DNA from 3 places in the Nocardia sp. NBC_01377 genome. Region 3 is predicted to be linked to each of the others. Evidence: riboswitches for the same ligand, from Rfam matches in the RefSeq annotation. Region 3 holds a riboswitch; each other region holds the start of a gene.

Region 1 (9,429 bases), 1.7 Mb from region 3:
GGTGATCTTCCTGCGCCACTTCTTCCTGCCGCCTCGGCTCACCGGGGTGTTCGGCCTGCGCATGGCGATGAACTGGCAGCAGATCGAGTCCGTCGACGAGGTGAAGCCCATTCTGCAGCGCGACACCCCGCCGTTCGAGCTGGTTCCCGAACTCCGGCCCCGGGCCGATGAGATCGTGTTCGACAAGACCTCGATGTCGGCGTTCGAGGGGACTCCGCTGGCCGCGACCCTGCGTGACCTCGGCATCGGTACGTACGCCATCTGCGGGGTCGCCTTGGAGATCGGTATCGCGCCCACCGTCACGCATTCCACCGACCTGGGTTTCGTGCCCGTCGTGGTCGCCGACGCCTGCGGCGGTAAGGATAAGGAGGCCATGGCGCGGGCCTACGACGATTTCGCCTTCCAGGGGCACGCGATGGTCACCGACGTCGACACGATCACACCGCTTCTTGCGAAGTGACGGTCTCGGTCTCCGCTGAACCACAGGTATCCGCGTTGTCGTATCGCGGATTCGGCGGCGCGACTAGTTGTGGCAGGTGTCGCGGTCGTTGTAGAGCAGCATCTGGGTGACCTTCGCCCCGGGTGGGCTTTCCGAGCGGATGCCGAGGAAGCCGTAGTGGGCGGGCTGGCCGGGGACGTCGGCGGAGCTCCAGTTGTGGCCGAGTTTCAGGGTGGGGTACGCGGCGCGGATCTCGTCCAGGGTGGAGCCGACGGTGATGCCCTCGGGAGTGTGGGCGGGCAGTTTGTTGTGCATGATCGCGACGATCTCGCCCTGGTTGTAGAAGCCGCTCCAGCCCGCGGTGGCGGTGTAGCGGCCGCAGCCGGGCGGGTCGCCGCCCATATCCTCGACTTTCGCGATCTCGCCGGTGGCCTGGGCGTCGGCGAGGCTCATGCCGAGGCGGATCTTGCCGTAGCCGAGTGGGCCGAAGTCGGGGGGTGGGGGTGCGACGGCGGTGGAGGAGGCGACGGAGTCGACGGTCGGCCGGGCGGGCGGGGCGACGGTGTTATCGGAACAACTCGCGGTGCCGCCGAGCGCGGTCACCAGCGTCACGAAGGTCATGACGGCACGATTGATTCGCATGGTCTTCCCCCGATTTCGTCCCCGGTGAACGAGGTTTCCGCCGGATCCGCGGGCCTCGTATGCCGGGCCCAGTCTGGTACGGAGGAACGGTGCGGGTCAAGGGCGAGTGGGGGATACGTGGCCGCTCGGTTCGGTTGTGCGCCGGAACGGAGGGCACGTCGCGAGGTGCGGACGGGTGGTTCGTCGGCGCAACCGTGTGAGTCTTGTCGGTACGGGTGTCCGCGGGGGATCGTTCGCGAGCCGGGGTTCGGCGCCGGTCCGGCGCGGGTCTGCAAGAATCGGGGTGTGACCGATGTCGAATCGCCCATGGGAAGGCGGCCCAGCGCGGGGGCGCAATTCCTGCGCTGCCATCTGCCGATGGTGGTGGTGACCCTGGTCATCCTGCTCGCCGTCATCTTCGTCGCCTCCGATCGCTGGCGACGTGGCGCGCTGTTCTTCGGCGGCGCCACCCTGCTGGCCGCGGCGTTTCGGCTGTGCCTGCCGACCGCGCAGGTCGGGTTGCTCGCGGTGCGCAGCAGGCCCTTCGATGTGGCGGCGCTCGGATTGCTCGGCTCCGCCATCGTGACGCTCGCCGCGACCATCAGCACGGTCGGTGTCGGCTGACCGATCGGTCCAGATTGATCAGGCCGAAGCCGTACGGACCGCCCGATCATCGCGAAAAGATCGGCAATGCACCGTATTTCAGACCGCTTTCGATACCCCGTGCATCCCGTACCGCTCCCGCGCGGCAGTGGGCGTGGTGGTTTCCAACCGTGCGGGCGGCGCGCCTTCGATGTGCTGGGCGAGAATCCGCCCCGCCATCGGCGCGATGAACGGGGCAGCTCGGAGCAGGCCCGCCTTGTCGAAGCGGGTGAAGGCCCACACCAGGGATTTGGCGGGTGGGGCGACGGCGATGTCGACGATGCCGGGACGGTCGAAGTGGCCGAGCGTGCGCATCCATTTCGGTAGCAGTGCGATCGAGGCGAGCGAAAGCAACCGGCTGCCGACGTAATACGACATGCCCGCACCGTTGCTCCGCGGTGTCCACAGGAGGTGGTGAATTCCCTCTTCGGCGCGTTCGGCCCAGTAGCGGGTCTCCTCCTCGGGTGTGAGAGGTCCGGGGCCGAAGACCTCGTATGCCTTGAGTACCGAATGCCAGCCGGTGATGTGGATCCACAGCTGGGTTTCCGGGCTGTTCGCGCTGTAGCGCTTGCCGCTGATCGGTTCGATGCCGGTCATCGGGGCGTGGATTCGCATCAGGTGATCGGCGGCCTGGACGGCGGTGCGGCCGTCAACGATCCCGACGAGTATCCGCGAGAACGCATAGAAGGCTTCGTCGACGCGGTGGTCCGATTACTGGTCGGCCCGGTCGATTAGTTCGCTAGTCGGCAGCGCACCCCTCGACGACCGACCGCACGATCGGGAAAGTCCGCGCCTCAGCGGTTTTCGCGCGCCAGCCGCATGGTCTCGATCAGCAGTTTCGACACCGCCGCCGCTTCGGTCAGGAATCCGTCGTGCCCGTCGCGGGAATGCACGATCTCCAGACCGTCGCAGCCGGGAAGCAGTTCGGCCAATTCCTGTTGGGTCCGCAGCGGATAGAGCCGATCGGAGTCGACGCCGCCCACCACGCACGGCACCGGGGTCGATGCCAGTGCGGCGGCGACACCGCCGCGTCCACGGCCGACGTCGTGCCGGTTCATCGCCTCGGTCAGCAACACGTAGGTGGCGGGATCGAAACGGCTACAGAGTTTTTCGGCCTGATGTTCCAGGTAGCTCTGCACCGCGTAACGGCCGCCGCGCCACGGATCCTCGTCGCCCTGGGCGTGATTCTCGAAGCGGTGATCCAATTCGCCTTCGGTCCGGTAGGTCAGGTGCGCGATCCGGCGCGCGATACCCATTCCGGCCGTCGGGGCGCGGCCGGTGCCGTGGTAATCGCCGCCCTGCCAGTCCGGATCGGAGGTGATGGCGGCGATCTGGGTGGCCTGGGTGCCGATCTGGTCGGCGGTGGCGCGTGCGCCGACCGCGAGCACCAGGGCCGCCGCCACCCGCGCGGGGGCGGTGATCATCCATTCCAGCACCCGCATACCGCCCATCGACCCGCCGACCACCGCGGCGAGCCGGTCGATGCCGAGCAGATCGGCGAGCGCGATCTCCGCGTTCACCTGATCGCGGATGGAGATCTCCGGAAACCGCGCGCCCCACGGTTTCCCGTCGGGCGCGAGCGACGCGGGCCCGGTGCTGCCCTTGCAGCCGCCGAGCACGTTCGTCGCGATCACACACCATTCGTCGGTGTCGATCGGCGCACCGGGGCCGACCATGCCGTCCCACCAGCCGGGCTGCGAATGCAGCCCGTCGGGCGCGCCGACCACGTGCGAATCACCGGTCAGCGCGTGTTCGACCAGGACGACATTGTCCAGCGCGGGAGACAGTTCGCCCCAGCGCTGCACCGCGAGACCCACATCGGGGACGACGGCGCCGTTCTCCAGCCGGACATCCCCGATGGTGATCACGCCGAGCCGCCCGTCCGGCGGTGGCAGCAATGTCGTACCGGTCACTGGACGGGCGGTGCTCGGCTCGGTGCTCACGGTCACGTCGCCGCCGCGAAACCGGCGCGTAGGTCGGCGAGGATGTCCTCGATGCCCTCGATGCCGACGGCGAGGCGCACCAGGCCGGGCGTCACGCCCGCGGCCGACTGCTCCTCGGGTGTCAGCTGTGAATGTGTGGTCGAGGCCGGGTGGATCACCAGCGACCGCACGTCGCCGATATTGGCGACGTGGCTGTGCAGGGTCAGCGCGTCCACGAATTTCTTGCCCGCGTCGATACCGCCGCGCAGGTCGAAGGCGATGATCGCGCCCGCGCCCTTGGGGGCGAGTGCGGCGGCGCGCTGGTACCACGGCGAGGTGGGCAGACCCGCGTAGAAGACGGCTTCGACGTCCTCGTGGTTCGCGAGGAATTCGGCGACGGCCTTCGCGTTGGAGACGTGCCGCTCGATCCGCAGGCTCAGTGTCTCCAGACCCTGGGCGATCAGGAAGGCGTTGAACGGCGAGATCGCGGCGCCGAGATCGCGCAGCAACTGCACGCGCGCCTTGAGCGCGTAGGCGGGAGCGCCGAGATCGGCGAAGACCGCGCCGTGGTAGCTCGGGTCCGGCGTGGTGAAACCGGGGTAGCGCGACGCGCCGTCGGCGTCGGCCACCGTCCAGTCGAAGGTGCCGCCGTCCACGATGACGCCGCCGATGGCCGTGCCGTGTCCGCCGAGGTATTTCGTCGCCGAGTGTACGACGATGTCGGCGCCGTGGACCAGCGGCTGGATCAGGTACGGGGTGGCGACGGTGTTGTCGACGATCAGCGGGATGCCTGCCGCGTGCGCCACATCGGCGACCCCGCGGATGTCGAAGATGGCGCTACTCGGGTTGGCGATGGTCTCGCCGAAGAAGGCTTTGGTATTGGGCCGGATGGCGGCGCGCCACTGTTCGGGATCGTCCTGATCGTCGACGAAGGAGACCTCGATGCCGAGTTTGGGCAGCGAGTAGTGGAACAGGTTGTAGGTGCCGCCGTAGAGTTGCGGGCTGGAGACGATGTGATCACCGGCCGAGGCCAGGTTGAGGATCGCGTAGGTCTCGGCCGCCTGCCCCGAGGCGACGAGCAGCGCGGCCACTCCGCCCTCCAGCGCGGCGATGCGCTGTTCCACCACGTCCTGGGTGGGATTCATGATGCGCGTGTAGATGTTGCCCGGTTCGGCCAGCCCGAACAGCGCCGCGGCGTGATCGGTGTCGCGGAAGGCGTACGAGGTGGTCTGGTAGATCGGCAGTGCCCGTGCACCGGTGGCCTGATCGGGGGACTGGCCCGCGTGGATCTGTTTGGTCTCGAAGGACCAGGCGGCCGGATCGATCGGGGACGTCGTTGGATCGCTCATATCGTTCTCCAAATGAGGGGTTGTTCGCCGGACGAACGGGTTATCGCAACGCGGGCGACGGACAACAACACATTTCGGGATCCTCCTGAACAGCGCGCTTGCTCCCGGCCTTCGGGAGCCCGGTCATCACCCGGAGCACCCCACCGCAGCTGGAGGGTTGCCGACCAGCGAGCCGGGGCTTGACGCTGGCACTCATGACCTGAGAAACATGGTAACCGGACGGTGCGAAACGCCCGAATTCCGTTGGAAATATCACGCGGATTCGAGCGGGCGCGACTGCGAGCAGATGCGCTGGAGCTCGTTGTACGCGGTGAGTACCGCGGCGCGAGCGGCGCGGGCGGCGGTCTGCGGGTCGCTGTTGACGACCAGCTCCTCGGAATCGGCCATCGCGATATGGCACAGCATCTGCCAGGTGGCCACCACCAGGCGCACGCGCAGGGCGCCGGGGGCGTCGCCGGTGCGTTCGGCCAGGCATCGGGTGATCGCGGTGGTCTTGGTCTCGCCGAATTCCAGAGCGCGGGCGTTGACCGCGGGGCTGTTGCGCGCGATGCGCTGCATTTGCTGGAACTGCCGGAACGAGGTGACGTCCCCGCCGTTGGCGGCGCTGTCGATGATCGCCAGGTAGGCGTTGCACAGCGCGCGCAGATCGCTGTCGGCCCGCGGCTGCTGACGCAGGGCGATGGCGACGCCTTCGCCGAAATCGGAGACCGGGCCGAGGATGATGTCCTCTTTGGTCTCGAAATACCTGTTCACGGTGCGTGGTGACACGTCGGCGGCGTGCGCGATCTGCTCCACGGTGGTCGCCTCGAAGCCCTGGCTGTCGCACAGGTTCAGGGCGACTTCGATGATGCGCGCGCGGGTCTGGATCTTCTTGCGCTCGCGCAGGCTGGGGCCGCAGCGTCCCCGAGCCGAGCCGGTGGCGCGGGCATCGGCGGCCACGTCGATCGGCGCTGGTGAGTCGAGCATTTCCGCATTCTATCCCACGACTGTTACTGTTTGGCAGCCATAGGCAAATGTCTGATTGCGACATTTTTCTCTTGACGCCAAATGTCTGATGGTGACAGGATTAGCCGACTTGATCCGAAAGTCCTGTACTTCGAACGAGGAGACCGAGATGACCGACACCGCATCGGCGGCCGACGCACCGGGGAAACGGGGGAGTTCCGCACGTTGGCTCGCTCTCGCCGTCATCGCGCTGGCACAGCTCATGGTGGTTCTCGACGCCACTATCGTGACCATCGCACTGCCATTCGCACAACGTGATCTCGAGATCAGTCAGGGCAACACCCAGTGGGTGATGACCGCCTACACGCTGATCTTCGGCGGTTTGCTGCTGCTCGGCGGCCGCATGGCGGACTACCTGGGCCGCCGCAACATCTTCATCGCGGGCCTGATCGGCTTCGCCGCCGCGTCGGCGCTGGCCGGACTCGCGCAGAACGGGGCCCAGCTGTTCGTGGGCCGCGGCCTGCAGGGCGCCTTCGCCGCACTGCTCGCACCCGCCGCGCTGTCGCTGGTCTCGGTGACGTTCACCGAGGCGAAGGAGCGCGCGACGGCCTTCTCGATCTTCGCGGGCATCTCCGCCGCGGGCGCCGCCATCGGCTTGCTCGCCGGTGGCGCGCTCACCGAATACGCCTCGTGGCGCTGGACCCTGCTGGTGAACGCCCCGATCGCGATCATCGCGCTGATCGGCGCGCTCACCTTCGTCCTCAAGGACGTCCCCGCGCCGCGCACCGGCGGTTACGACGTGCCGGGCGCCGTCTCGGTGACGTTCGGTCTGGTCGCGATCGTCTATGGCTTCAGTCGCGCCGCCGAGGACGGCTGGACCGCGGGCAGCACGCTGGGTCTGCTCGCCGTCGGCGTCGTCCTGCTCGCGGTCTTCGTCGGGGTCGAGCGGCGCTCGGCGAATCCGCTGCTGCCGTTGCGTATTCCGGGTGAGATCAACCGGGGTGGCGCGCTGATCGTGGCGCTGCTGGTTCCGATCGCGATGTTCGCGATGTTCCTGTTCCTCAGCTTCTACTTCCAGAACACGCTGGGATACACGCCGCTGAAGGCGGGTGTGGCCTTCCTGCCCTTCCCGATCGGCATCGCCATCTCCGCGGGTATCACCAGCACCCTGCTGCCCAAGCTCGGCCCGCGTCCGCTGATGTTGGCGGGCGCCGTGCTCGGCACGATCGGTCTGCTCTGGCTGGCCCAGCTCGGCTTCGGCGACGGCTACGCGTTCAGCGTGCTGCCCGCGCAGTCGCTGATCGCGCTCGGCATGGGCCCGCTGTTCGTCGGCATGCAAGCCGTGGCCCTGCATCAGGTGGACGAGCAGGACTCCGGTGTCGCCAGTGCGCTGCTGAACGCGGCGCAGCAGGTCGGCGGCGCGGTGGGTACCGCGCTGCTCACCACGATCTCCGTGCAGGTCGCCAAGGATTACGTGATCGACAATCCCACCGTGTCCGATCTCGCCGCGCGCGCTTCGATCCACAGCTACGACGTCGCGTTCTACGTGGGCGCGGGCTTCTTCCTGGCCGCGATCCCGGTGATCGCGCTGATGATCCGGGACAAGCCGGAGAATCTGATCGAGGGAGCCGAGGACGACGTCAAGGTGCCGATGGCGGTCTGAGGAAACGAATCCGATCGTGGGTCCGCGTGCCGGTTGCGGTGCGCGGACCCACGTCGGTTCGGCAGGTAGGCGCATTATGCGTGACCTGCGCCGATATGCTCCCGATCACCTGATACCTACCTGCGGGTAACAACTAACACCGTTACCCGGGTACGCTGCGAGGTTACGCACAGTGGTACCTCCCCGCGCGGTGAGCACATCACCAGCAGTACGCTTGTCTTGTTTTGCACCACACGTCCCGCCGACAAGACGGGACATATACGTTGTCTGTTGGAACAGCTGGGGTCCGCTCACAAGCGTGTTCACCTGGCCGTGCAATGAGGGCACCATCCTAGGAGGACACGAAGATCCATGTCCAAGATCAAGGTTGAAGGCACCGTCGTAGAACTCGACGGAGACGAGATGACCCGGATCATCTGGCAGTTCATCAAGGACAAGCTGGTCCATCCCTATCTCGACGTGAACCTCGAGTACTACGACCTGGGAATCGAGTACCGGGACAAAACAGACGACCAGGTCACCATCGACGCCGCGAACGCCATCAAAGAGCACGGCGTCGGCGTCAAATGCGCCACCATCACCCCGGACGAGGCCCGGGTCGAGGAATTCGGCCTGAAGAAGATGTGGCGCTCGCCCAACGGCACCATCCGCAACATCCTGGGCGGAACCATCTTCCGCGCGCCGATCATCATCTCGAACGTGCCGCGCCTGGTCCCCGGTTGGACCAAGCCGATCATCATCGGCCGCCACGCGTTCGGCGATCAGTACCGCGCCACCGACTTCAAGGTCTTCCAGGCCGGCACCGTCACGCTCACCTTCACCCCCGAGGACGGCAGCGAGCCGATCGTCCACGAGGTCGTGAAGATGCCCGAAGAGGGCGGCGTCGTGATGGGCATGTACAACTTCCGCAAGTCCATCGAAGACTTCGCTCGCGCGTCGTTCAACTACGGACTCGCCCAGAACTACCCGGTGTACATGTCCACCAAGAACACCATCCTCAAGGCCTACGACGGCATGTTCAAGGACACCTTCCAGGAAGTCTTCGACGCCGAGTTCAAGACCCAGTTCGACGCGGCGGGCCTCACCTACGAGCACCGCCTCATCGACGACATGGTCGCCTCCTCCATGAAATGGGAGGGCGGCTACGTCTGGGCCTGCAAGAACTACGACGGCGACGTCCAGTCCGACACCGTGGCCCAGGGCTTCGGTTCGCTCGGCCTGATGACTTCCGTGCTGCTCACCCCGGACGGCCGTACCTGCGAGGCGGAGGCCGCACACGGCACCGTCACCAGGCACTACCGGCAGCACCAGCAGGGCAAGCCGACCTCGACCAACCCGATCGCGTCGATCTTCGCCTGGACGCGCGGGCTCGAGCACCGCGGCAAGCTGGACAACACCCCCGAGGTGATCGGTTTCGCCCAGACCCTCGAGGACGTCGTCATCAAGACCGTCGAAGGCGGCCAGATGACCAAGGACCTCGCGGCGCTCGTCGGCGGCGACCAGAGTTACCTGAGCACCGAGGAATTCCTCGGCGCGCTCGACGAGAACCTGGCCCGCGCCCTGCGCTGAGCCAGGTGAGAGAGGCGAGCTCACACGCTCACCTCTTCCGGCGCTGGGATCTCCCAGCGCCGGGCCGACACGGGCACCCGCCCACAGGTGGGTGCCCGAGCTGTCTGCGGTCCACGCGGACATTCGCGGTCGCCGCGGGCAGGTATCTGCCCGTCGCGTCCGAGAATGTCCGGCCGGGCCGGTGCGGGTGGCTCAACTCACGTATGCGCGGGAAGAGATCATGGACGGGCACCTGTTACATGAAGGCGTGACCAGTCCCGTGATCGCGCAGACGACCGT
Region 2 (9,429 bases), 980 kb from region 3:
GCGCGCGGAGGCCGAGGTCGAGATCGAGGCGTCCTTCAAGCGGTTGCAGGAGAACGGCGCCCACTAGTAACGGGCGGTGACGACAACGAAGCGGGAAGCCCGGTCGGGCTTCCCGCTTTCGTTGTACTCGGTCGAAAAGAGCCACCCGGTATTCCGGACGTCCCTCCTCTGGCTATCAGTAGTAGATGTAGAGGTCGTACCCGCTCCAGGTCTCGACACACTCCCAGTAGTAGCCACCGGTGCTCGGCGAGGCGCCGTCGGCGCTGCACGCGGCCAGGGTGGCGTAGGTGCCGTAGTAGTACCCGGTGTCCACGGCGGCGTACTGCGGCGCGGCGGAGGCGGACGCTGCCGTCGACACCCCGGCGACGGTAGCGACAGCCAGCAGGCCGGCGGCGATGAAGGATTTGATGCGCATGTGTTTGCTCCCTGTTGAGGTTTTTCCGACGGGATTCACGTTAGGTCCGCAAAGCCGTCGCAACAGCCACCCCTAGGGGTTCATCGAGCCCTCCCTCGGGCGACTCACCTTCCCCACCCTTGGTGAGGTCCGATCCCCACCCGAGCGCCCGTGAAACGACGGAGTGGGCCGTCCCGCGCACCGGCTCCCGGTGACACGGAACGACCCACCCGGATCGCTTTTCGACGAACTCAGGCGTTCTCCCGATCCACCTCGTCGACTTTCTTCGAAACGCCGTTGGTCGCGCCCGACGTCGTGCCGCCGCGCTCGACGGCAAGACCGGCCGACTCCCCCGGCGGCTCGTTTACCAGCGGCTGCACCGATTCACCGCCCGCGAGCGGCAGGCCCGTCCGCTCCACGAGTGCCATCTCGGCGTCGACGAGGGATTTCGCGGCGGCCTCACCGTCGGCGGCCTGGATGCCACCCAGGAGCCGCAGCGGGAGTTCTTTCCAGAACAGCACGAGAATCAGGCCGATCAGGGACGCGGCGACCGCGACGAGGAATACCGTCGACATCGAATTCGCGAAACCGACCTGGAACGGCCTCGCCAGTTCCGGACTCAGCTGCTGGATGATCGAACTGTCCTTGAGCACCTCGCCCGCCGCCGAGGTGTCCTGGGCGAGCAATCCCTTGGCCAACGCGACGTCGGCCGGGTTGGTGCTCTGCGCCCCCGCGACGACGGCCGCGCGGAACTGCGGATCGGCCGAGGCCGACTGGAGTTCGCCGGAGATGTTCGGGGTCATCCTGGCGAACAGCACCGACAGGAAGATCGCGACGCCGAAGGTGCCGCCGATCTGCCGGAAGAAGGTGGCCGCGGCGGTGGAGACGCCCATGTCCTTGGCGGGCAACGCGTTCTGCAACGCCAGGGTCAGCGGCTGCATCAGATTGCCGAGGCCGAAACCGCTGATGGCCATGAAGGCCATCACCACCCACAGCGGGCTGTCGGCGTCGAGGAAGTGCAGCAGCAACATGCCGATGGTCAGCGTGATGACGCCGATCAGCGGGAAACGCTTGTAGCGGCCGGTGCGCGAGATGAGCTGTCCGGAGATGATCGAACCGGTCATCATGCCGAGCACCATCGGCAGCATCTGCAAGCCCGCCATGGTCGGACTCGCGCCACGCACCACCTGGAGGTACTGCGGGAGCAGCGCGATTCCGCCGAACATTGCCGCGCCGGTGACGAACGAGATGATCACGCCGAGCGAGAAGGTGCTGTTGGAGAAGATCCGCAGCGGGATCAACGCCGCGTCCTTCAGGCCCCGCTCCACCATGACGAAGCCGATGATGCCGAGAGCGCCGACCACGTAGCAGATCACCGCACCCGGACTGCCCCAACCCCATTGGTGTCCCTGCTCGGCCACGATGAGCAGCGGCACCAATCCGATGGCGAGTACGAGCACGCCCCACCAGTCGACGCGATCGGTGCTGTGCGGTTTCCTCGGCAGTCTCAGAACCCGCGAGACCACGAACAGCGCGATCAGCCCGAGCGGAACGTTCACCAGGAAGACCCAGCGCCAACCGCTCACCCCGAGTATCGAACCCGTGCCCGCGAGCACGCCGCCCGCCACCGGACCGATGACGCTCGACGTACCGAAGACCGCCACGAAATAGCCCTGGTACCTGGCGCGTTCACGCGGGCTGACGATATCGCCGAGGATGGCGAGCGCCAGCGACATCAAGCCGCCCGCGCCGAGACCCTGCACGGCGCGGAAGATGGCCAGCTGGTACAGCGTCTGCGCCAGCGTGCACAGCAGCGAACCGAAGACGAAGATCGCGATACCGATCATGAAGAACGGCTTGCGGCCGTACATGTCGGAGAGTTTGCCGTAGAGCGGCGTCGCCAGCGTGGCGGTGATCAGGTAGGCCGTGGTCGCCCATGCCTGCATCGAATACCCGTGCAGATCGTCGGCGATGGTGCGGATCGCGGTCGAGACGATGGTCTGATCCAGCGCGGCGAGCAGCATGCCGAGCATGAGGCCGCTGAGGATGGTCAGGATCTGCTTGTGCGTGAAACCCGCGGGGGATTCCGTCACTGCGGGTGCGGTCACGAACTGTTCTCCGTCCCTGTGATGGTGGCGTGGGATTCGCGGAGAGCGGCAACCATTCCGGGCCGCGCGCGATCGAAATCGTCGACGAACCGACGCAGCAGTTCGGCGAAGGTGGCCCGGTCGGCGGGAATCCAGGACTCCGTCACCCGGGTGAGGTTCTCGTGGCGACGGCGGCGGATCCGCTCGCAGACCGAGCGACCGCGTTCGGTCACCACGAGCACCGAGGCGCGGCCGTCGGTAGGATCGGCCATGCGCAACACCAGTCCCCGGTCGACGAGGTGGGCCACCTGGCGGCTCACCGTCGACGCGTCGCTGTAGACCGCGGCGGCCAGAGCGCCGGAGCGCATCGGCCCGTCCTGGAGCAATCGGAACAGCACGACGAACACGGCCGGATCGACTCCGTCCTCGGTGCGGATCTGGGCCGCGGTGCGTTCCCTTACGCGCTGTAACCGGGTGAGCTGCACCGCGATCGTGTCGATCGCCTCGTCGTCCACGTCCACCTTTACTTGCGTAACAATTAGTTGCTTGACGCAAGTATGTAGGCGTGCGAACGAAGAGAGCAAACCTCAGGTTGGTTCAACGGCCCTTGAACTGCGGATCCCGCTTCTCGAAGACCGCCTGGATCGCCTCGGTCAGATCCTCCGAGGGCAGGAAGGCCGAATTCCACGCCGAGACATAGCGCAACCCGGCCGCCACCCCATCCTTGGTGCGCTGTTCCAGGACATCCTTCGCGCCCTGCACCACCAGCGGCGGATTGGCCGCGATATCGCGCGCCAGCGCGTGCGCGGCGTCGAGTACGGCGTCCTGATCGGCGTACACGTCGTTGACCAGGCCGATCTTCTCGGCGCGCGCGGCGTCGATATCCCTGCCGGTGTAGGTCAGTTCGCGCAGATGCCCCTCGCCGATGATGCCGGGCAGCCGGTGCAGCGACCCGATATCGGCGACGATCGCCACCTTCGCCTCACGCAGGCTGAACTTGGCCTCCGCGCTGGCCAACCGGATATCGGCCGCCGCGATCAGGTCGAGCCCGCCGCCGATGCACCAGCCGGAGACCGCGGCGATCACCGGCTTGCGGCAATCGGCCACCGCCGTCACCGCGCCCTGCATCTTGCGCAGCTCGACCAGGAAGTCCGTGCGCGGCCCGGCGAACGCGCGATCGGCGAGCAACGCGCCGAAGGTCCCCGCCATCGCGGGCAGATCCAGTCCGTAGGAGAAATGCCTGCCCGAACCGGTCAGCACGATGGCGCGCACCTCGGGATCGGCGTCGAGCTCGCCGAAGACCAAGGGCAGCTCGCGCCAGAAGTCGGGGCCCATCGCATTGCCCTTGCCTGGACCGATCAGGGTCACCTGCGCGACGTGGTCCTTGGTTTCGACGCTGAACGCCTGCCAATCAGTCATTTGTACAGCGTATCGACAACGCGGGCACCTGCGTCCGCTGATCCCCGGATATCGTCATCGACAGCCCCGCCGACCACCGCGTTCCGGTTTTCGCAGGCGGAAGCGGTCGCGCCCGGTAAATGCTGTGCTAAATCGATGTGCACCGGTGGTTCCTCCGCAGTTTCGCCCCGCATCATGAACGAGTCGGCAAACCTCTCAATTCGGTTCGGAGATCACAATGCTGATGCACCGAGGAATCGGCTTGGACCGCTTCAATTCCCTGCCGCGCACGCGTGCCGTGCACGCCATGTACACCTGCTGCGGCAATGTCACCTGGGCGACCCTGATAGTGGCCGCGCGCCCCTTCGCGGATCACGACGCACTACTGAACGCGGCCGATCTCGAGCTACTCCAGCTCTCGCAAGCCGATCTGGATCGCGCGCTCGCCGCGGTCGGCCACGAACACCTCGGCGCACATACGGTCACCGAACTGACGAAGGTCACCAGGGACCGGATCGAACGCATGCTGGGGCCGGAGGAAGGCTATCCCGAGTACTGAACCGACACCGACCTGGCCACTTCGCCCGGCGTACCCTCCGCAATCGCCTTACCCTGGTGCCATGCGCAGGTCGTCGTTACCCCCGGTCGCATGCCGGGTCTCGGACACGCTGATCGCGCGCGGACATCACGGTGTCATCGTCAGCAGACCCGAACCGGCGGCCACGGCCGCCGAGGCGGCGCGCTCGCTCGGTGTCGATGTGGGCGCGATCACCAAATCCCTGGTCTTCCTGCTGGACGACGATCCGGTGTTGCTCCTGGTATCCGGTGCGCACCAGGTCGACCTCCAGCACACCGGGCAGCGCCTGGAAGGCACGCTGACCACGGCCCCGGCCGAGATGGTGCGCGAGGTCACCGGGCAGCCGATCGGCGGCGTCGCCCCGGTCGGTCATCCCACCAACCTGCCCACCTGGGTCGACAACGCGCTGTCCGGTCACCGGGAAGTGTGGGCCGCGGGCGGTCATCCGAACACGTTGTTCCGCACATCGTTCCGTGAACTCGTGCGGATCACCGCGGGCCTGCCGATCGACGTCGACTGATCCGGCGCGTGCTCGTCGGGCACTCCCGTGACATATCGAACAGTGGCCGAAGCCCGCGCGGACGTCCGCGATCGGTCGCGCGGGCGTAACTTCGACATGTGACCGAAGTACCACCGCCGGGCGCCGGAATCCAGATACCCGACGATCTGAGCGGCATCACCGCCGAGCAGTATCGGGCCTCGATGCGCCACTACCCGGCGGGCGTCACGGTGGTCACCCTGAATTCCGAGCGCGGCCCGATCGGTTTCACCGCGACCTCGTTCGCCTCGCTCTCGCTGGAGCCCCCGCTCGTCTCCTTCAATATCGCCCACACCTCGTCCAGCTTGGACGCCATGCTCGGCGCGGATTCGGTGGTCATCCATTTCCTCGGCGAACACCAGCACCACCTCGCCCAGCGTTTCTCCCGCACCGCCGACGAGCGTTTCTCCGACCGCTCCCTGTGGACGCCCCTCGACACCGGCGAGCCGGTCCTGCACGGCACCCCCATCTGGGTCCGCGCCACCGTCCACCACCGAATTCCCATCGGTGACCACACTTTCGTCGTCGGCCTGGTCACCCGCGTGCACGACAACACCGACGAGACACCCGCGGCGGCCCCGCTGCTGTACTACCAGGGCCGCTACCACCGCCCCACCTCGCTGGACCGATAGGTTTCGCAGCGGATCACGCCGCGCGCGGGTTCAGCCGAGGGCGCAGGGGGAGGTGCCGATCGGGTCGGTGGCGGCGAAGGGGCGGGTTTCGGGGGTGGGGTTCCAGTGCGCGCCGGTTCGGGCGTAATCCCAGCCCGTGCCCCTGTCGACGAGCGTGGCGACGGCCTCGATGAGTCGCTCGACATCCGCCGAGCTGGTGCCGAGGCCGACGCTGGCGCGCAACGCGCCGTCGAGACCGAGGCGGGCGAGCAGCGGGTGGGCGCAGAAGCGGCCGTCGCGGACGCCGATCCCGTGTTCGGCGGAGAGGTAGGCGGCGACGTGGCCGGGTTCGTAACCGTCGAGGGTGAAGGCGACGATGCCGACCGAATCGGGGCTGTCGGACCACAGGCGCAGCAGTTCTACGCCGGGCACCGCGGACAGGCCCTCGCGCAGCCGCTCGGCGAGACGATGTTCGTGATCGGCGAGGGTTTCGGCGTCGACATCGCACAGCGCCTCGCAGGCGGCGGCGATAGCCGCCGCGCCGAGCACATTAGGCGAACCCGCCTCGTGACGCTGCGGTGCGGGAGCCCATTCCGTCGAATCCACAGCCACCTCGCGCACCGCGCCGCCGCCCGCGAGATACGGCTCGGCGGCGTCGAGCCAGTCGCGACGGCCGACGAGAACGCCCGTGCCGAACGGCGCGTAGAGCTTGTGACCGGAGCAGGCCAGGTAATCGACTCCGCTGTCGCGCAGACTGATCCGACGGTGCGGGGCCAGCTGCGCCGCGTCGACCAGGATGCGCGCGCCACATCGGTGGGCCACCTCGGCGAGCCGCTCGATCGGCAGCACTTCACCGGTGACGTTCGAGGCTCCGGTGACGGCGAGCAACGCGGCGGGCCTGGCACACAATTCGGCGACGAGCAGCGCGATGGTCTCCTCGACGGTGTCGGCGGCCCGGACCACGCGACGTCCGTTCCTGGTCCACGGCAGGAAGTTGGCGTGATGTTCGGTATCGAGCACGACGGTCTCGCCCGGCACGCATCCGGCCAGCAGGTTGAGCGAATCGGTGGTGTTGCGGGTGAAGACCACGACCTGGTCTTCCTCGGCATCGAAGAACCGGCTCACCGATCCGCGCGCCGATTCGTAGCATTCGGTGGAGATCCGGGAAGCGTAACCCGCGCCCCGGTGCACACTGGCGTAGTACGGCAGCAACTGCTGCACCCGATCGGTGACCCGGGCCAGCGCGGGGGCGCTCGCCGCGTAGTCGAAATTCGCGTAGGTGGTGGTTCCGCCCTGGACGAGCGGCACCTGGAGATCGTCGCCGGACACCCGCGCGAGCGGGGCACAGGTCTGGTTCGCCACAGAAGTCATCACAAAATCCCATCGGCCGAGGGGACTCGCGATCAGGAGATCGTTCGAGTCCGCGCTTGCCGCGCCCGGTCGGGCGCGGCCCGGTCGTCACCCGGAGCACCCCACCGCGGAGGAGGGTTGCCGACCAGCTAGCCGGGGCTTGACGCTGGTACTCATGACCTGAATCGAGGTTGGCAGAAGCATCACCGCCCTGTCAACCGCGACATTCCGACGACTCTTCGCGCCACAACACCAACGAGGTGACGAAGGACACGACCGCGGCGAGCGTGAGACACAGGAACGCCCGCTGGAAACCCACCTCGACGCCGTTGCCCGCGACCGTCGCCCGGTACAGCACCACCGCGAGCAGAGCGGCGCCGATGGATCCGCCCATGCGCTGGAGGATGTTCACCACCGAGGCCGCGTCCGGCAGCTGTTCGGCCCGCACCGCGGCGTAGGCCGAGGCGACGATCGGCACCCCGGTCAGCCCGGTCGCGATCCCTCGGAACAGTAGAAGCACTTGGATGACAACGGGATTCATCGAGGCGTCGCCGAATACGAAGGGCAGCGACACCGCGACGAGTACCAGTCCGCCGACCGCCGCGACGGCACCGCCGCCGTACCGATCGGTGAGGCGACCGCCGATCGGTAGGATGACGACACCGCCGATCCCGAACGACAGCAGCAACAGACCGGTCGCCACCAGCCCCTTCTCGTGCAGATTCTGAAAATACAACGGCAGCAACAGCATCGACCCGAACAGCGACATCCCGCCGAAGAAGTGGGCGACGGTGGCCGCCGCGAAAACCGGACTGCGGAACATCGTGATGTCGAGGAGACTCGCCTGCCGCGCACGCACCGCGCGCAGCACGAAACCGCCGAGCGCGAGCGCTCCCACCACCAGGGAAACCCACACCGTAGGCGCGGAAAGTCCACCGCGACCGCCGAATTCGCTCAATCCGTAGACGAGCGCCGAGAGCCCGAGCGCGATCAGCGCGAATCCGGCGATATCGAAACTCGCCGTCACGTCCGACGCCGGCACACGGGGCAGCGAGCGCCGTGCCAGCACGAAGGCCACCACGCCGAACGGAATATTGATCAGGAACAGCCACTGCCAGTCCAGATGCGCCAGCATCAACCCGCCGACGGTCGGGCCGATCGCGGGAGCCGAGACCACCGCGATACCGACGACGCTCATCACCCTGCCGAGCCGATGCGGACCGGCCACCCGCCCGATCATCGCCTGACCGGCGGGCACCAGCAAACCGGCCGCCAACCCCTGACCGATTCGCAGGGCGATGAGCCAGCCCATACTCGGCGCGAGCGCGCACAGCCCCGACATCACGGTGAACGCGATCAGCGCGCCCATCCACAGCCGGTCCATCGCGACGCGGCGGCCGAGCCACCCGCACAGCGGAAGCGTGACCGCGAGCGCGAGCAGATATCCGCTGGCGATCCATTGCGCGCTGTCGAGCGTCGCGCCCAGATCCGTGGCGATGGTGTCGAGCCCGATATTGACCAGTGACGTGTCCAACATGCTCATGACCGCACCGAAGACGACGACGCCCGCGACCCGCCACACGCTCGCGGGAATGGGTTCGAGCACGGGAGCGACGGCGGCGGTTCGAGTATCCGACATGGATCCTCCGTTATCGATCGATATCCGAGATCTGTAGATCACTGAGATTGTTGAGATTATCAACAGTTTGTCGAATCAACAATGGATACAATTTCCGGATGTCAGACGACCCGTCGCATCCGCCCGGCCTGCTCCGGTTCCCGACCTATGCCCTCGGCAAGCTGCACAAGGCCGTGCACGCGGAGATGGGCATGTCGTTGCGCGAGCATTGGGTGCTGGTCTACCTGGAGGAATACGCCGAACTGTCCCAACAGCAGGTCTCGACCGCGCTCGGCATCGACCGCAGCGAGGTCGTCCGATTGATCGACGGACTCGAACGCGACGGCCTGGTCGTTCGCACCCGCGACGCCGCTGACCGGCGCAAATACCGACTGACGGTCACCAAGGCCGGGCGGGCCGAACGCCGTCGCACCGACGACATGATCGAGGCCGCCGCCAAGCGCGTACTACGTCGACTCGACGACGACGAGCAACGCACACTGCACCGCCTCGCCCTCAAAGCGCTCGGTGAGGACCCGTCGCTGAGCGACCGAAACCGGCATTCCGCCCGGTAGACCCGCTGGGACGCGGCGAGAACCACCGTGTCCGGGCGCACGAACCAGGCGATACCCCGAGTACCGTAGATACTCGGTCACCGTGGCGTTTGCCCTCTGGTAACCCTCTTGTGAAACAACCAAGGGTGAAGAGCTAGGCAGGTCGATGAGAGGTGGTCAGGACGTCATGCTGCAGCCGCAGGTCGACGCCACGGCGAGCGAGGGCCAGGACACGGGGGCGATTCCCGATCCATTGTCACGCGGCAGCCTCGCCGCACCCGCACGCACCCTGGTCGACATAC
Region 3 (9,429 bases):
GCGATGATCGCGACCAATTGCGCGTGTTCCTGGTCGAGTTCGGAGACGCACAGGTCGACGAGGTGACGCACGTCCTCGGGGGTGCGATCGGAACCGCGCACCACCAGCAGCACCGGCGCGCCGAGATTCACCGCGATCCTGGCGTTGAACCGCAATTCGCTCGGGCTGGCGACATCGGTGTAATCGCTACCGATCACGACCACCGCGTCGCAGACCCGCGCGACCTCGTGGAACCGCATCACGATCTCACTGATCGCGGCATCGGGATCGGCGTGCACCTGTTCGTAGGTGACGCCGACGGCCTGCGCGTAGTCGATATCGGCCGTGCTGTGTTCGAGCAGCAGCTCCAGAATATAATCGGGCTCGTCGGTCGACCGGGTGATGGGCCGGAACACGCCGACCCTGGCGGTGCTGGCGCACAGCATCTGGAGTACGCCGAGCGCGACCGTCGATTTGCCGGTGTCGCCTTCCGGCGAGGCGATGAACACGGTTGACGGAGGTGAGTCGGCCATATCGCCGAGCTTAATGAGCGGTAACCTCCGGTGGCCGCCGGAACTCGGCAACTATCCGGAGAATCACGTACCGACCGAGGCGATGATGGTGATCCGCTATAACCGGCGGACCTACGTGCCGTCGCGGCCTATAGTCCCGGTATGGGTACGGCGCAGCAATTCCCCGACCGACAGTGGGGGTCGAGTACGAACGTCGTGGCCCGCGCGGCCAACAGGTTCGCGGCGACGAAACCCGGTTCCTGGTTCATCAGGCAGCTCACTCCGCTGGACCGTGCCCTGCTCGAGCGCACCGATGCCAGATACACCGTGCTCGGTCCGATCGGCGCACCCGTCATCCTGCTCACCACCATCGGCCGCAAATCCGGGCAGCCGCGCACCCAGCCGCTGCTGTACGTGCACGACGGCGACACCCTGTACGTCATCGGCAGCAACTTCGGACAGCAACGACACCCGGCCTGGTCGGCCAATCTGCTGGTGAACCCGACCGCCATCGTCGCCATCGCGGGCGAACGCATTCGCGTCGAGGCCACCGCCGTTCCCGAGGCCGACAAGGACGCGATCTTCGCCCGATTCGTGGAGATCACCGGCGCCTATTCCGCCTATCGCGATCGCACCGACCGCGACCTGCGCATCTTCGCCCTGACCCGCGACTGATCCGGATCGAGCCCGTCGATATTGACAGTATGCTGTCAAATATGACAGCATACTGTCATGACTTCGAAGACGGTACACACGGCGGTTTTCGACACCCTCGCCGATTGGGAGGTCGGCGCCGCCATCGCGCATATCAACAAACCGGAATGGCAGACGGCCCCCGGTTCCTACGAGGTGAGAACGGTGGGGCGCACCGGCGATCCGATCGTCACCATGGGCGGGGTCCGGATCGTTCCCGATATGACGCTGGACGACCTGACACCCGAGCAGAGCGCGATGTTGATCCTGCCCGGCGCGGATCAGTGGATCAGCGGTCAACTGGCGGACTTCGAGCAGAAGGCGACCGAATTCGTCGCGGCGGGTGTGCCGGTGGCGGGTATCTGCGGCGCCACGTTCGGGCTCGCGCGCGCCGGACTGCTCGACAGCAAGCGCCACACCAGTAATGCGGCCGTATTTCTCGAGTACAGCGGGTACGCGGGCGCGGGGCATTACGTCGAGGAACTCGCGGTCACCGACGGTGATGTCATCACCGCCTCCGGCACCGCGCCGTTCGCCTTCGCCAGGGAGGTCCTCGGCCGCCTCGGCGTCTACGAGGCGCATATCCTGCGGGCGTGGTACCGGCTCTACGCGGACAACGACGCGGCGGCATACGCGATCTTGGACGAGTACGAACACGCGCGAACGGCGGACGCGCGGTGACGAACGAATGCCCGGAAGTCATCGAGAGCCGACATGGCTGAAACCGGCGATCAACAACTCTTCAGCACGGCCGCGATCACCTCGTTCCGGCTCAACGGCCAATTCCTCGCCATCGCGGAGGAATTGGCCGTCCCCGCCGGGCTGACGGCGGCATGGTGGCAGGTACTCGGCGCGATCCTGCAAGAACCGCTGCCGGTGGCCGGTATCGCCCGCGCCATGGGCATCACCCGCCAGAGCGTGCAGCGGATCGCCGACATCGTGGCGGACCGGGGTTTGGCCGAATACCAGCCGAATCCCGCGCATCGGCGCGCCAAACTCGTCGCCTTGACCGAGGATGGGCGCGCCGCCGTCGAGCGGATCACACCCGCGCACGCGGTGATCGCCGACCGGCTCGTCGCCGAGCTCGGGCAGGAACGATTCGCCGAGGCCGTCGCGATGCTGACCGAACTGTCGGCGGCGCTGGATGCCATCGCCGACCGGACCTGACCGGATCGGGCTCCCGCCGTTCGCCTGGGTGTCGCCGTGGCGCACTGGCCGTCGACACCGTGTCTCGCGAGTTCACGAATCACGCGACGGCGTCGACAACGCGTGACCCGGTCGCCGCGCGAAAGAATTCGCTCGGTACCGAACGAGATCCGTGTTCCGCGCGGGCCCGCCGCTCACTACCCTTGGCCCATGCGGATATCTGTTTCGGCCGACGAGCGGACCGGGGTCGCCGACGAGGTGGTTCGCGAACTCGCGCGGCGTGGTTTCGAGACCACGGTGCACGGCGCGCTGTCGGAGACCGAACGCGACGATTGGGCGTGGGCGAGCGAAGCCGTCGCGCGTGACGTCGCCGAGGGCCGCGCCGATCAGGGCATCGTGTGCTGCTGGACCGGAACCGGTGCGTCGATCGCGGCGAACAAGGTCGCCGGGATCAGGGCGGCGTTGTGCGCGGATGCCGCGACGGCCGCCGGGGCGCGCACCTGGAACGACGCGAACGTGCTCGCGCTCAGCCTGCGCACGACCTCGGGCGCCGAACTCACCGAAATACTCGACGCGTGGTTCGCCGGTCGGCCGAGCGCGGAATCCGATGATCGGGCCAATATCGAACATCTCGCGGAAATCGAGCGCGGCCGCTGAATCGAAGGGCAGCCGACCCGCGAAAGCCGTTGCTACCGCAGGCCGAAGGGGAAACGGTGATCCCGCGGCGCCGACCGCGCTGCGGGCAGGTACCGACGCGACTATGAAGTCTTGAGCGGAACGCCCTTGATGACGCGGTGTTTCACCTCGCGGAAATCGTCGATGCCGTCCACGTCGATGATCGGGGTGCCGTCCTCGGCGGTGTCCTCGAGAATTCGCAGCAGCTCCCGATCGAAATACTCGAGCAGTTTCGGATCGTCGAGTTCGATCCCCTCCGGTTCGTGGTCGATCATCAGGCGCGGGCTCCCGACCACGACGTCGGCGTCCAATTCGCCCTCGATGGTGAAGAAATGCTCCTCGCCGTAGAAGAGGCCGGCGCTGATATCTCCCCCGATATAGGCGCTGCAATCGTTGTAGTCGCCGATGAGCCTGCCGACACGCAGATCGCCGTGCACTTCCAGCCACCCGGCGGTGACCACGTCCCTGGCGTGCATATCGCCGGTGACCAGCAGATACGTCTCCGGGTCGTCCTGGTCGGTGTACGCGCCGTCGACACGGAGATCCCCGAGGACGATCAGCAGGAACGCCCCTTCGGTGAACAGGTCCAGATCGCCTCGGATGTGCAGATCCCCTGCCACGAACAGAATGTCGAGGGTATAGCTCTCGATATCGTCGAGCGCCCCGGTGATCTGCTCGGCTTTGTATTCCTCCCGGAACCCCTCGATCGCGGCCAGGATTTCCTCGCGTGACACCTGGTCCGCCTTGAAACTTCGTGCATCGGCAATCATGGCGGAGAAGCTACACGCCGCCCCCGACACCGCAACGGGCACTTCACCTTCCGCGCGTGCGGTTCGCCGGGACCCCGGGTTCAGTCGCCGAAAGGTCGCGAGGTGCGTCCGACGAGATCGGCGACCGAATCGATGACCGCCGTCGGCCGGTACGGATATTGCTCGACCGAATTCCGCGTCGAGATACCGGTGGTCACCAGGATCGTGCGCATACCCGCCTCGAGACCGGAGACGACATCGGTATCCATCCTGTCCCCGATCATCACGGTGGATTGCGAATGCGCGCCGATGCGCCGCAATGCCGAGCGCATCATGAGCGGATTCGGTTTACCGACGTAGTAGGGGTCCTTGCCGGTGGCGCGGGTGATGAGCGCGGCGACCGAACCGGTCGCGGGAAGCAATCCGTCGCGTGAGGGTCCGGTCGCGTCCGGATTGGTGGCGATGAATCGAGCGCCGCGTTCGACCAGCCGAATGGCGGTGGTGATCGCTTCGAACGAATAGGTGCGGGTCTCACCGAGCACCACGTAATCCGGGTCGCTATCGGTCAGCACATAGCCGATCTCGTGCAGTGCCGTGGTGAGACCGGATTCCCCGACCACGTACGCGGTGCCGTTCGGGCGCTGGTCGTCGAGGAATGTCGCGGTCGCCAGCGCCGAGGTCCAAATCGCGTCCTCGGGGATGTCGAGACCGCTGTGACGCAGCCTGGCCTGCAGATCACGCGGGGTGCGAATCGAATTGTTGGTCAGGACCAGGAACGGGATCTGTTTGTCACGCAGTTCGGCGAGGAAATCGTCGGCGCCGGGGACGAGGTGATCCTCGTGGACCAGCACCCCGTCCATATCGGTGAGGTAGGACAGGATCGGCTCGTCGTCTGGAGTCACGAGTCAATTATCGGCTACCCGCGCCGGGAGCGCCCGGACACGGCGCGGCGGGCCGTCGGACGCGCCCCTGCACAACGTCGCGAATCGGGCTGGCTATGGTCGAATCAGCCGTACGCCGCACGCGGCGCTGGTGCGGGAAACACCCGCGTGCGGCCGACCGGTGTCGGAAATACCCGCACCGGATGCGTGGCAGCGAAGCGAAGGAGTGACGCACATGAGTGGTCTCAAACTCGGATACAAGGCGTCGGCGGAACAATTCGGACCGCGTGAACTGGTCGAGATCGCGGTGCTCGCCGAGGAACACGGACTCGACAGCGCGACGGTGAGCGATCATTTCCAGCCGTGGCGGCACAAGGGCGGACATGCCCCGTTCTCGCTGGCATGGATGGCCGCGGTGGGTGAGCGCACCCGGCGCATCCAGCTGGGCACCTCGGTGCTGACCCCGACCTTCCGCTACAACCCCGCGGTGATCGCCCAGGCCTTCGCGACCATGGGCTGCCTGTACCCGGACCGCGTGATGCTCGGCGTCGGCACCGGTGAGGCGCTCAACGAGATCGCGACCGGCTACACCGGCGAATGGCCGGAGTTCAAGGAGCGGTTCGCCCGGCTACGCGAATCCGTCGACCTGATGCGCGCCCTGTGGACCGGGGAGCGCACCGATTTCGAGGGCCAGTACTACAAGACCGTCGGCGCTTCCATCTACGACGTGCCCAAGGGCGGTATCCCCGTCTACATCGCCGCGGGCGGCCCGCTGGTCGCCCGGTACGCCGGTCGCGCGGGCGACGGTTTCATCTGCACCTCGGGCAAGGGTATGGACCTCTACACCGAGAAGCTGATGCCCGCCGTCGCCGAGGGCGCGGGCAAGGCCGGGCGCTCGGTCGACGATATCGACCGGATGATCGAGATCAAGATCTCCTACGACACCGATCCCGAACTGGCGCTGGAGAACACCCGTTTCTGGGCGCCGCTGTCGCTGACCGCCGAACAGAAGCACAGCATCACCGACCCGATCGAGATGGAAACCGCCGCCGACGCGCTGCCGATCGAACAGATCGCCAAGCGCTGGATCGTCGCCAGCGACCCCGACGAGGCCGTCGCCCAGATCAAGCCGTACCTGGACGCCGGGCTCAACCACCTGGTCTTCCACGCCCCCGGCCACGATCAGCGCCGGTTCCTCGAACTGTTCGAACGCGATCTCGGCCCCCGCCTGCGCGCACTCGCCTGATCGATGAACGCGAAGAACCCCGTCCCGGGTCGTCGGGACGGGGTTCTTTCGTCTGTCGCGTCGAATCTCAGCGCAGCGCGCGCTCGAGGTCTCCGAGCAGGTCGTCCACATCCTCCAGGCCGACCGAGATGCGGACGACCCCATCGGACAGGCCGATGGTGGCGCGTCCCTCGGGCCCCATGGCGCGGTGCGTCGTGGTGGCCGGATGGGTGATGAGCGACTTGGAATCGCCGAGGTTGTTCGAGATATCGACGATCCGCAGCCGGTTCAGCACTTCGAAGGCCCGTTTCTTCGCCTCGTTCGCGGGCGCGTCGAGTTCGAAGGTGACCACGGTGCCGCCGCCGCTCATCTGGCTGGTCGCCAGCGCGTGCTGCGGATGCGATTCCAGATAGGGGTAGCGCACCCAGCTCACCGAATCGTTGCCCTCGAGGAAGCGCGCGATCCTCAGCGCCGATTCGGTGGAATGCCGCACCCGCAGCGGCATCGTCTCGAGCCCCTTGAGCAGCGTCCACGCGTTGAACGGGCTCAGCGCCGGACCGGTGTGACGCATCAGGTTCTTCACCGGACCGTCGATGTAGTCCTGCGGGCCGAGGATCGCGCCGCCGAGCACCCGGCCCTGACCGTCGATATGTTTGGTGCCCGAATAGACGAGGACGTCGGCGCCGAGGTCGAATCCGCGCTGGAGCAGCGGGGTGGCGAAGACGTTGTCCAGCACCACCTTCGCGCCCGCCGCGTGGGCGAGTTCACTGACCTTGCGCACATCGACCAGGGTCTGCATGGGATTGGCCGGGGTCTCGAAGAACACAGCCTGCGTCGGCACCGAAAGCGCCTGTTCCCACTGGTCCAGATCCTCGCCGTCGACGAAGACGGTTTCGATGCCCCAGCGCGGCAGGATCTCGTTGCACACCACGAAACAGGAGCCGAAGAGGCTGCGCGCCGCCACCAGTCGATCGCCCGCGCTCAAAAGCGCTCCGAGCGAGGTGAATACGGCCGACATTCCACTCGCCGTGGCGAAACAGGCTTCCGCGCCGTCGAGCAGACGCATCCGCTCCTCGAACATGGCGACCGTCGGGTTGCCGTAGCGGGAGTAGACGAAATGTTCGACGTCGCCGGTGAACGCGGCCTCGGCCGCCTCGGCGCTCTCGTAGACGAAACCGGAGGTCAGGTACAGCGCCTCGGAGGTCTCCTCGAAACCGGAGCGGCGCAGCCCGCCGCGCACACCGAGGGTCGCCGGACCGACATCGTCGGGCAGCGGCTTGTCGAACGCGCCGCCGGTGATCACGACTGCCGCCAGGGCAGACCCGTGGCACGCCAGCCCTGGCCGCCGCGGTGGCCGGAGTTGTCGAGGCCGCCCTCGAATCCGTCCAGCACGTTGTAGGACGGGCCGATGCCGAGCTGGGTCGCCAGATTCGCGGCATGCGCCGAACGCTGACCGGAGCGACACAGGAAGACCACGGGTGCTTCCGGATCGCGCGTCTCGAGGGCCTTGCCGAGCTGGTCGGCGAATTCGGTGTTGCGGGCGCCGTTGCTGTCGACCCATTCGATCAGCACCGTCGGCCGATCGATCGAGCTGGTGTCGGGCACGCCGACGAAACGCCATTCCGCGTCGGTGCGCACATCGACCAGGACGGCCTTGGGATGCTCCTGGAGTATTTCCCACGCCTGCTGCGGGGTGATGTCTCCGGCATAACTCATGTCGATCCTCCTGTGAATCCGCACTTGCCACACCCGTTTTCGGTGCGCGGCCGGGTCGTCACCCGGAGCACCCCACCGCGGAGGAGGGTTGCCGACCAGCAAGCCGGGGCTTGACGCTGGTTCTCATGACCTGAACTGAGATTGCCCGTCCGACGGCCGACATGTCAAACATTCATATGCGACACGCGGTCAGTTCGTCGGCGCCGGTCAACCACAGACCACCCACCTGTCGCCCGCCCGGAGAAAGTTCCAGGTCTCGGTGCTCACGCGGCCGTCGACCCGCACGGTGACGGCGGCCTTGCCCCGGTCACCGTTGACCCGCTGCTCCGCGACTTTCGGTATCTCGATCGAACTTCCGGACGATCCGCCCCCGGCGAACTGTCCTGCCAACGGCGACTTGCCCTCGTCGAATCCGTCGCACGCGACACCTGGCGGCGGCACCGCATCGGTCGAGTTGCGGGCGCTCGCGTAGTTCTGCGCGGCCGCCGCGATCCGGTCGGCCTCTGTGACATTTTTCTCAGCGGGCGAGAACACCCCGCCCGCCACGATCGCGACCAGCACGATCGCCGCGAAGACGGCGGCCGCGATGAACGGGGCCATCGTGCGTTTGTCGGTCTGATCGACCACGATCGCTTCGTCGTCCTCGGGGGCGGGGCGCTGCTCGGTCATCCCTCGATGATCCCTGGTCGGCGCGGGAATCCGACGTCCACCCCCGCCGCGCCCGTCCGGTCCGGCCGTGTGCCGTGGCGAAGCGGCGTCGGTAGGCTGGTATCACGGGTCGTTCGTGATCGCCGTGAGGTACGGCATCCATCCAGTTCACGACACCCTGATAGGTCGTATGACATGCCACCGATAGAATCGCGGGACTGCGGCCTGCTGTCATAGCCATATGACAGCTCACCGTCGTAGCGACCTGGGCAACGTGCGGGCACGTGCCGGCAGCGCCAGCGTCACGCATCGTGAGGTGCGACCGAACGACGCGTGAACTTAGCCTAAGCTAAGACCAACGCCATTAATTTCGAACATAAGGGTGCGCGGAAGAGATGACCGAACAGAGTGCAGCAGCGAGCGGTGATGCTCAGGCGGCCCGTCCGCTCCGCATCGCCATTGTCGGCGCGGGACCGGCGGGCATCTATGCCGCCGACGCGTTGATGAAGTCCGACGCCGACGTCAGCATCGACCTGTACGAGCGCATGCCCGCGCCGTTCGGGCTGATCCGCTACGGCGTCGCGCCCGACCACCCGCGCATCAAAGGCATCATCACCGCCCTGCACAAGGTGCTCGACAAAGAGCAGGTCCGCCTGCTCGGCAATATCGACTACGGCACCGACATCACCCTCGACGACCTACGCCGTTTCTACGACGCGGTCATCTTCTCCACCGGCGCGAACGCCGACCGCGCCCTCGACATCCCCGGCATCGATCTCGACGGCTCCTTCGGCGCCGCCGACTTCGTCTCCTGGTACGACGGGCACCCCGACGTGCCGCGCACCTGGCCGCTGGACGCGGAGAAGGTCGCGGTCCTCGGCGTCGGCAACGTCGCGCTCGACGTGGCGCGCGTGCTGGCCAAGACCGGTGACGAACTGCTGCCCACCGAGATCCCGCCGAACGTCTACGAGGGCCTGAAGGGCAACAAGGCGCTCGAGGTGCACGTCTTCGGTCGCCGCGGCCCGGCCCAGGCCAAGTTCACCCCGCTGGAACTGCGTGAACTCGACCACTCGCCGACCATCGAGGTCATCGTCGCCCCCGAGGACATCGACTACGACGAAGGCTCGGAAGCGGCCCGCCGCCATTCCAAGCAGGTCGACATGGTCGCCAACACCCTCGAGCAGTGGGCCATCCGCGACCAGGGC

The links. A riboswitch is a leader RNA that binds a small molecule or an ion and turns the genes downstream of it on or off. The one in region 3 is predicted to bind S-adenosylmethionine.
Region 1: linked by a shared signal. The riboswitch ahead of OG225_RS39685 (bifunctional o-acetylhomoserine/o-acetylserine sulfhydrylase) and the one ahead of OG225_RS32135 (rhodanese-like domain-containing protein) in region 3 are both predicted to bind S-adenosylmethionine.
Region 2: linked by a shared signal. The riboswitch ahead of OG225_RS36500 (aminotransferase class V-fold PLP-dependent enzyme) and the one ahead of OG225_RS32135 (rhodanese-like domain-containing protein) in region 3 are both predicted to bind S-adenosylmethionine.

Annotation. Positions count from the first base shown of each region.
Region 1 covers NZ_CP109566.1:8,690,781-8,700,209, forward strand. The annotation lists gene OG225_RS39655 (cysteine hydrolase family protein) at 1-460, shown strand, start outside; gene OG225_RS39660 (hypothetical protein) at 524-1,081, opposite strand; gene OG225_RS39665 (DUF3017 domain-containing protein) at 1,388-1,684, shown strand; gene OG225_RS39670 (oxygenase MpaB family protein) at 1,763-2,317, opposite strand; gene OG225_RS39675 (hypothetical protein) at 2,306-2,437, shown strand; gene OG225_RS39680 (homoserine O-acetyltransferase) at 2,497-3,651, opposite strand; gene OG225_RS39685 (bifunctional o-acetylhomoserine/o-acetylserine sulfhydrylase) at 3,648-4,973, opposite strand; SAM riboswitch class IV at 5,063-5,173, opposite strand; gene OG225_RS39690 (TetR/AcrR family transcriptional regulator) at 5,226-5,939, opposite strand; gene OG225_RS39695 (MFS transporter) at 6,088-7,581, shown strand; gene OG225_RS39700 (NADP-dependent isocitrate dehydrogenase) at 7,933-9,150, shown strand; gene OG225_RS39705 (MFS transporter) at 9,371-9,429, shown strand, end outside.
Region 2 covers NZ_CP109566.1:7,938,328-7,947,756, reverse strand. The annotation lists gene OG225_RS36540 (inorganic diphosphatase) at 1-67, shown strand, start outside; gene OG225_RS36535 (hypothetical protein) at 176-415, opposite strand; gene OG225_RS36530 (MDR family MFS transporter) at 646-2,502, opposite strand; gene OG225_RS36525 (MarR family winged helix-turn-helix transcriptional regulator) at 2,499-3,002, opposite strand; gene OG225_RS36520 (crotonase/enoyl-CoA hydratase family protein) at 3,079-3,900, opposite strand; gene OG225_RS36515 (2-oxo-4-hydroxy-4-carboxy-5-ureidoimidazoline decarboxylase) at 4,118-4,438, shown strand; gene OG225_RS36510 (YbaK/EbsC family protein) at 4,500-4,976, shown strand; gene OG225_RS36505 (flavin reductase family protein) at 5,159-5,626, shown strand; gene OG225_RS36500 (aminotransferase class V-fold PLP-dependent enzyme) at 5,657-6,976, opposite strand; SAM riboswitch class IV at 7,024-7,136, opposite strand; gene OG225_RS36495 (DHA2 family efflux MFS transporter permease subunit) at 7,170-8,594, opposite strand; gene OG225_RS36490 (MarR family winged helix-turn-helix transcriptional regulator) at 8,693-9,148, shown strand; gene OG225_RS36485 (Pls/PosA family non-ribosomal peptide synthetase) at 9,315-9,429, shown strand, end outside.
Region 3 covers NZ_CP109566.1:6,954,293-6,963,721, forward strand. The annotation lists gene pta (phosphate acetyltransferase) at 1-512, opposite strand, end outside; gene OG225_RS32095 (nitroreductase family deazaflavin-dependent oxidoreductase) at 654-1,166, shown strand; gene OG225_RS32100 (type 1 glutamine amidotransferase family protein) at 1,224-1,865, shown strand; gene OG225_RS32105 (MarR family winged helix-turn-helix transcriptional regulator) at 1,899-2,351, shown strand; gene OG225_RS32110 (RpiB/LacA/LacB family sugar-phosphate isomerase) at 2,541-2,987, shown strand; gene OG225_RS32115 (hypothetical protein) at 3,089-3,775, opposite strand; gene OG225_RS32120 (HAD-IIA family hydrolase) at 3,856-4,614, opposite strand; gene fgd (glucose-6-phosphate dehydrogenase (coenzyme-F420)) at 4,871-5,881, shown strand; gene OG225_RS32130 (O-succinylhomoserine sulfhydrylase) at 5,949-7,163, opposite strand; gene OG225_RS32135 (rhodanese-like domain-containing protein) at 7,160-7,576, opposite strand; SAM riboswitch class IV at 7,592-7,707, opposite strand; gene OG225_RS32140 (hypothetical protein) at 7,784-8,245, opposite strand; gene OG225_RS32145 (FAD-dependent oxidoreductase) at 8,620-9,429, shown strand, end outside.